Regions from separate parts of the Pseudoalteromonas sp. Ps84H-4 genome, predicted to be linked through region 2. Evidence: riboswitches for the same ligand, from Rfam matches in the RefSeq annotation. Region 2 holds a riboswitch; the other holds the start of a gene.
The links. Region 2 has a riboswitch for cyclic di-GMP ahead of NH454_RS10655 (chitin-binding protein). Riboswitches for the same ligand answer to the same signal wherever they lie in the genome.
Positions count from the first base shown of each region.

Region 1: it holds a riboswitch for cyclic di-GMP, as region 2 does, so the genes downstream of both, NH454_RS17870 (hypothetical protein) here and NH454_RS10655 (chitin-binding protein) in region 2, are expected to answer to the same signal.

Region 1 covers NZ_JAMXSK010000023.1:1,625-5,046, reverse strand. Annotated here, with positions in the region: gene NH454_RS17875 (mechanosensitive ion channel domain-containing protein) at 1-628, shown strand, start outside; gene NH454_RS17870 (hypothetical protein) at 700-1,449, opposite strand; cyclic di-GMP riboswitch class I at 1,466-1,561, opposite strand; gene NH454_RS17865 (zinc ribbon domain-containing protein YjdM) at 1,960-2,295, opposite strand; gene NH454_RS17860 (DUF3365 domain-containing protein) at 2,370-2,936, opposite strand; gene NH454_RS17855 (thioredoxin) at 3,090-3,422, shown strand, end outside.
Region 2 covers NZ_JAMXSK010000010.1:67,437-70,858, reverse strand. Annotated here, with positions in the region: gene NH454_RS10660 (S9 family peptidase) at 1-730, opposite strand, end outside; gene NH454_RS10655 (chitin-binding protein) at 1,006-1,575, opposite strand; cyclic di-GMP riboswitch class I at 1,685-1,769, opposite strand; gene NH454_RS10650 (efflux RND transporter permease subunit) at 1,901-3,422, opposite strand, start outside.

The DNA of each region.
Region 1 (3,422 bases), on a different contig from region 2:
GTATATTATTGGCGGGGTGTTTATTTTAGATATCTTTGGCGTGAATACAGCAAGCCTTATTGCGCTAATGGGTGCTGCTGGCTTAGCGATAGGGCTAGCCCTTAAAGACACCTTAAGTAATATTGCAGCAGGCATGATGTTACTTATATTAAGGCCATTTAAAGTCGGAGATTTTGTTGAGATAGGCTCGATGCAAGGTACTGTCTCTGAGGTAAACCTATTCACCAGTGTTTTTCAAACGATTGATGGTCTTTATATCGCATCACCTAATGGCATAGTGTGGGGTAACAATATTAAAAACTTCACGCGAAATGGCAAACGCCGAATGGATATTGTTGTGGGTATTTCATATGCCGATTCAATCGATGATGGCTTTGCGGTGCTAAAAGATATTGCCGCGAACGAAAGCCGTTTACTGAGTGAGCCAGCGGCGCAAGTGATGGTGACAGCCATGGCTGAGAGCTCGGTGAATATTCAGCTAAGAGCATGGGCTAAAAATGAAGACTATTGGCAAACCTATTGGGATTTAAACAAACAAGTTAAAGAGTCAATCGAGAATGCAGGCCTGACAATTCCTTTTCCACAACGTACTTTACATATACCTGAAGGCGTGGTGACAAAAAAGTAAAATAAAAAAGCCTAGCGCAGGCTAGGCTTTGAATGAAAAGGAAAGCTAGTTATTGTGTTTTTTCTAAATTATTATTTAAACACGACTTCACCATAGTAATGAGGGTCTTTACCATTTTGTTTAAGCATGTAAGTGCACTTGACGCCTTTTTTACCAAATTGACCAACAGGTGCATGATCTTTGAGTACATTTATTTTTTGACCATTGAAGTCACAAATAAAGTCACGGATTGAACCTTTAGTCGACGTAAAATCCCCAAGCTTCACTTTATGATTCTTCTTGAAAACAAAAGCTTTATGAGAGTTACCATTACGGTAATCGAACATATCCAAACTTAGGGTTGTTTTATAGCTTTTCGTTACAGCACCTTGGCTATTAGCATCGTTAATAATGCCTGTCCATGTTACAACTTTATTTTTTCCTCGATAGTGTTTTGGCGACTTACCTGTGTCTCCATCTGGCATCAGAGTAAAAGTTATAATTTCGGCATTACTACCGGGGCGAGATTTCCATGAGCATTCAATGCCGTTTTTGAATTGATGGTAATTCAATCCTTTTAGACCTGGCCCTTTAATAGCAGGGCAGGTTACTTTGCCGCCAATGCTATCCGAGTACATCATTTTGTATTCTTCAGGTTTTATATATGCTTTGTTATCACCATTACCATAACGAACTTCATCGTAAGGAATGGTCAAGAAAACTCCTTTCGTGCCGATTTCGCCTCGCAATGACTGTGCACCAAAATTCGGATCGTCTACTGCGTAAGCTGTTGATGTGAAAGCGACAGCAAGTAATGCTGTGCTAAAGATGTGATGTTTCATTGTTCTGGATTCCAAATTCCACAACCCGGCTATCTTCCCATTTCCTTACTTCTTTCAGAGAAGACCCGTGGCTTTCCGTCCCTACCTCACAGTAGGTTTGGCAGTATTAATACATTAGTTTTGTTAAAAACATATTTGTATAACTACATGAGCACCTATTTATAGTTCCTAAATAGTGTTCAAAATACCTGCTTTTTTAAACGTGGTTTAAATCATATTCCATATTCAAGAAATAATGATCGAAAAGAAGTGTAGGTGAATAATTATTTAATGCAAAATAATTAGTATAAATTTATTATTCCTGTACCTTAAAGTAGGTATTCTGGTTCTGTTTTGGGATCGGTGTGTTGTTTTTGGGTATTTTTTATGATTTTGATTCTAAATAGAATATATTTTAGTGAAGTTCTATAGCTTTGAATAAAAATGGTATTTTATTTGAAACGTTTTTTATTTCTTTAAAGTATACTGATTGAGCAGTGTTTTTATATTAGGCACTGCTCTATATGTTTATTAAGCTTTTTTAACAAACTTAGCGGTTACCATCATTTCACCGACGCCATCAACTTTACAGTCTAGTTCGTGGTCTTTTTTATCTAACACGCGGCGGATCACGGCTTTGGTACCAATTTTAATTACTTGTGAGCTGCCTTTAATTTTTAAATCTTTCGCAACAGTCACTTTGTCGCCATCGACCAATAAGGTGCCGTTAGCATCTCTTACATCGATCACATCATCGTTGTTAACAGCATTTGGATCCCACTCATGAGCGCACTCTGGGCATACTAAGTTGTTTTGATCTTCATATACGTATTCAGAATTACATCTTGGACAAGGAGGAAAAGACATAAAAACACCTTGGTTAATTTTAAAAGCGTATTTTAATGGCTAAGAGCAAACTAAGCGAGCATAAGGCTTATATTTTATGGCTCAGACGTTTCAAGTGTTTTGGTAATAGAGAATATTCCTCTTAAATCACCAAGCCGATAGCCTGTGGCTAAATCATGGGGGTAATGCTCACTAAGCACTTGCTTTACTTCTGGAGCAATCGTTTGACCATGACAATTGAGGCAAACTGGCGCGACTTTTATTGCTTTAGCAAAGCGGAATTGGCCATCTTTATTGGTCGAGAAAGTCACATTATCAATGCTTTCTGAGTTTCTGATCATATCAACTAGCTGGGCGATTTTTTCAGCTTCCCAGTCATCTGGTTTATTGTTCGGATTTCGGTTTTTAGTGCTTTTACGTGCTACCGTCCAACCATCAGTTGATAAGCTATCGCTAATGGCCGGGGCTTGCATTTTGCACACGTTAATACCTTCAACTAAACCGCCTTGGTTTATAGCGGCTCCTAGTGCTGATTTGAGCGTAGTGGCAAATTCAGTTGCTCGCTCAGCTGCTTGGGTTTCTAGGGTAGCAGAATTCGTTTCAGCATAAAGGTTAGGTGAAAGCAATAGGGTGCAAAGCGCTATCGTTCTTAAAGTGTGCATTGTAAGGCCTTATATTAGATATATCTAATATAGTAGTTCGCATTTACTTTACATGCCAATTTAAGCTGCAAAAAAACAGGATTCACGTTAATAGCATGCTGGAGTGTTGCTGTTAAATTGGTTATGGTGAGAAAAATATTCAGAGAACAAAATATGAAAAAATTAGTTTATATCGCTTTATTGTTATTTTCTGCTTTTACATTTGCAAGCTCAGGTCCCTATAGTGGAGATATCAGCGTTGCAGACTTACTTAAAGACTATCCTGCTTTTAGTGAAGAATATAATGATTACTCACCCAGTGAAGAAGAGCTAAGTACTATAAGAGCACTGCAAGGTAAGCAAGTGTTAGTGTTTTTAGGCACTTGGTGCCATGACTCTAAACGTGAAGTCCCTCGTTTTTTAAAACTTATTGATACAGCGAATGTGCAATTAGGATCCCTTAAATTAGTGGCTGTAGGCTACGATAAGCTTGATCCTGCCGGTTTA
Region 2 (3,422 bases):
CATCGCGGCTTTTGCCAAGCCCCATGAAGAAGCTTTTATCTTGTTCTTCATAAACCAATACGTCATCAGCTTGCGGAGTGCCTAAAACATGGCGGTAAACCTGAAAACCCAACAAAGTTTGTAAGTCTTTTTTCACATAAAAAACGGTTTTACTGTCATTAGCCCATACCACTTGACCTTCGGTGTTTTCGATAACATCACTAAACATCTCACCATTAGCAATATTTTTAAAACGCACGGTATATATACGGCGACCTTCGGTGTCTTCTGAGTAAGCAAGTAGCTGTTCGTCAGGGCTAATAGCCACTTCGCCCAACTCATAAAATTCGTAATCGCCGGCTAATTGATTTACATCTAACAACAAGTGCTTATCGCGCGCTTCTATTGAGCTGCTGCGATAATGGCGCGCATATTCATCATCGCCACGTACTTCTGAGTGATACCAAAACTGACCATCTTTCACAGGTACCGTGTTGTCGTCTTTTACAATACGGTCTTTTAACTCATTAAATAATTGTTCGCGCAGAGGTTTCATGTCTGCTAGTTGCTTGTCGCAATAATCGTTTTCGGCATTTAGGTGCGCTAATACATCCTCATTTTCACGCTCATCATCACGCATCCAATAATAATTATCGGTGCGAGTCTGTTGGTGAGTAGTTAATTGATGAGGATGTTTTTTGGCAACAGGTGGATGCGCTAATAAAGACAAAGAATACGATTTTGATGACACAAGAAAAAACCAAAGTAAAAAACGAATTGCTGGCAGTTTATCACAGAATTATACCAATCAGCTTAATTAAGCAGTCTATTTTGAGGCAATAAAACCTTGTTGATAACAAGGCAAAAATTTCCTTATTTAGTTGTTCTAAATGAGAAATTTTTAACGCAGTTAGCGACAGGTTTAATCCCTCAAAATGATTAAGTATTATTGCGGGTTGGTATTAAAAAAGCCCACTCAAATTGAGTGGGCTAAGCAATGCTAAAATAGCATTTAGGGGGAAACTGTTAATGTGACACTTGTTGCCACGCCATAGCCCAACTTTTCCCAACTCCCGGTTCAAAGAGTGGGTTATGTGAATCTTTAACACGGCAAAATTCACTAAACGGCCATGGCTTGCACATGTAAATATGACCCGTTTTAGGTTGAAGTACTTTTACACCTGCATTGTAATCATTGCATGCTTGTGGGTAGACATAGTCATACTCGTTTAATCTATCTTGTACTCGCTCTTCACATTTAGCGATGCAATTAAACGCCACTTTTACATGTGTTATACCCGAACCTTCTAGGGCATAAATTTGGTTTGAACGGTATGCAACCACCAAACCTTGCTCTGTCATTTTGCCCGCTTTAACCAACGGAATATGCACATTAATATGTTCAGCCACAGAGCGAGGCCAATTATGAGGCTCTCCATCATCTGAGCTCACAATTGCATATTCGAATGATAAATCGACTAGCTCTCCTTGCATGTCATAAAAGGTCACTATCACCTTATCACCAACAAAAAGTTGGGTATGATGATTTAAGCAACCAATTGGCAACCATCTTCCAGAGGCCATTGACGTATGCATAAACAAAATATCACCCTAAGAGCAACGAATAGGTACTATAGTAACAATCGAACAAAATATTTATGTAAAGTTTGAGGCAAAAGAACCAAAGCACGTAGATTATGTGCTTATCAGCGGTCCCGCTATCATAGTCTTAAAACCTTAGACCGGAAACTTTGCGTCCTAACCTTTCAGTTAGTTTGCCAAAAACAAAATGAGTATAATCGCGACCAGAAAACAAATCAAACAAAAGAATGTAATCAAACATTATATATAGCAAATAGTTACTATATTTTAGTAACAAAAAAGCCAACCGTTTGGTTGGCTTTTAAATAGCTAGTCTGTACTAATTATGAGCTGGCTTAGTTCTGGTAACCACTCTATAACCTGCACGGAAGATATTAAGAACACCATTGCCCACATCACTCATTACAATGTACAAACATGGAACAAGTACTAATGTAATTAAGGTTGCGAACATTACCGCAAAACCAAGTGCTACTGCCATTGGAATTACGAACTTAGCTTGTAAGCTGGTTTCAAACATAATTGGTAATACACCGGCAAAGGTCGTAATTGAAGTCAGTGTGATTGCTCTAAAACGTGCACACCCTGCTTCTATAACTGCTTCACGTGTAGAAAGCCCTTCGCGACGCGCTTGGTTTACAAAGTCAGTCATGACCAGTGAGTCATTGATCACCACCCCTGCAGCAGCGATTAAGCCAAAGCCCGACATTAAACTAATGTCTAGACCAAACCATAAGTGACCCCAAATTGCACCGGTTAAGCTAAATGGAATAACCGACATTACAATGAGTGGTTGCGAATAGCTCTTAAGCGGTACTGCAAGCAAGATATACACTAAAATCATACCACCAATGAAGAACATAATTTGCTCATTAGCTTGTGCTTGCTGCTCTTCAATTGAGCCACCTAGCTCAGTTTTTACTGATGGATACTCTTCTTTAAGTTGCGGTAACAGAGTCTCTTTAACTTGCTTAACGACTTCGCCTGGCTCAATCGCTTCTTCATCGATACTGCCATAAATATACACAGTTCGATAACCTCCTTCGCGGCGAATATAGCTAATACCTGGCTTTTCAGTCAGCTCTACAACGTCACCTAATAGTACTTCTTTACCTTCAGGTGTTGTAATTACTGCATGTTTAAGAGATGCAAATGCTTCACGTGTCAGTTTAGGGTAACGCACCATTACGCGCACTTCTTCGCCACGGCGAATAACACGTTGTGCTTCACCACCGTAGAAGCTTGCGCCAACTTGGTTTGCGATATTGGCAAGATCTAACCCTAAATCATATGCCACAGGTTTTAAGCTTAATTGCACTTCTTTGCTCGCCGGGTCGATGGTTGAGCTAATATCAAATAAGCCTTTTTGCTGTTGCAGTAATTGAATAAAGCGACGACCTGCCTCATTCAATGTATCGATGTCAGGCCCATACAGTAAGTAGCCAAACTCACCATCCATGCCGCCACCATTCACATCATCGTAAATTTGTAATGATTTGACACCGGCAATACTTGGCATTTGCTCACGCCAGCGACGAGATAATTCAAATGCGTTGTATGGACGAAGATCTTCATCAACAAGTGGCGCTAAAAGCTGCGCTTCAGTTCGCCCTTGGTTAAAGACTAAAATGTCACGAATAAGTTTTTGACCAAATTCACGCTCGGTTTCTTTATCAACATTAACCACCATCGCTTCAATTTCTCGAATTGCGTTAATGGTTTGAATATCCGACGCATTTTCATTCATTTCTAAACGAATTTGCGGGAAATCATGCGGTACTTTTGGGGTTGGAACAACACGCACTTGATTTGATGAAATCAAACCAAACGTCATAATTAAT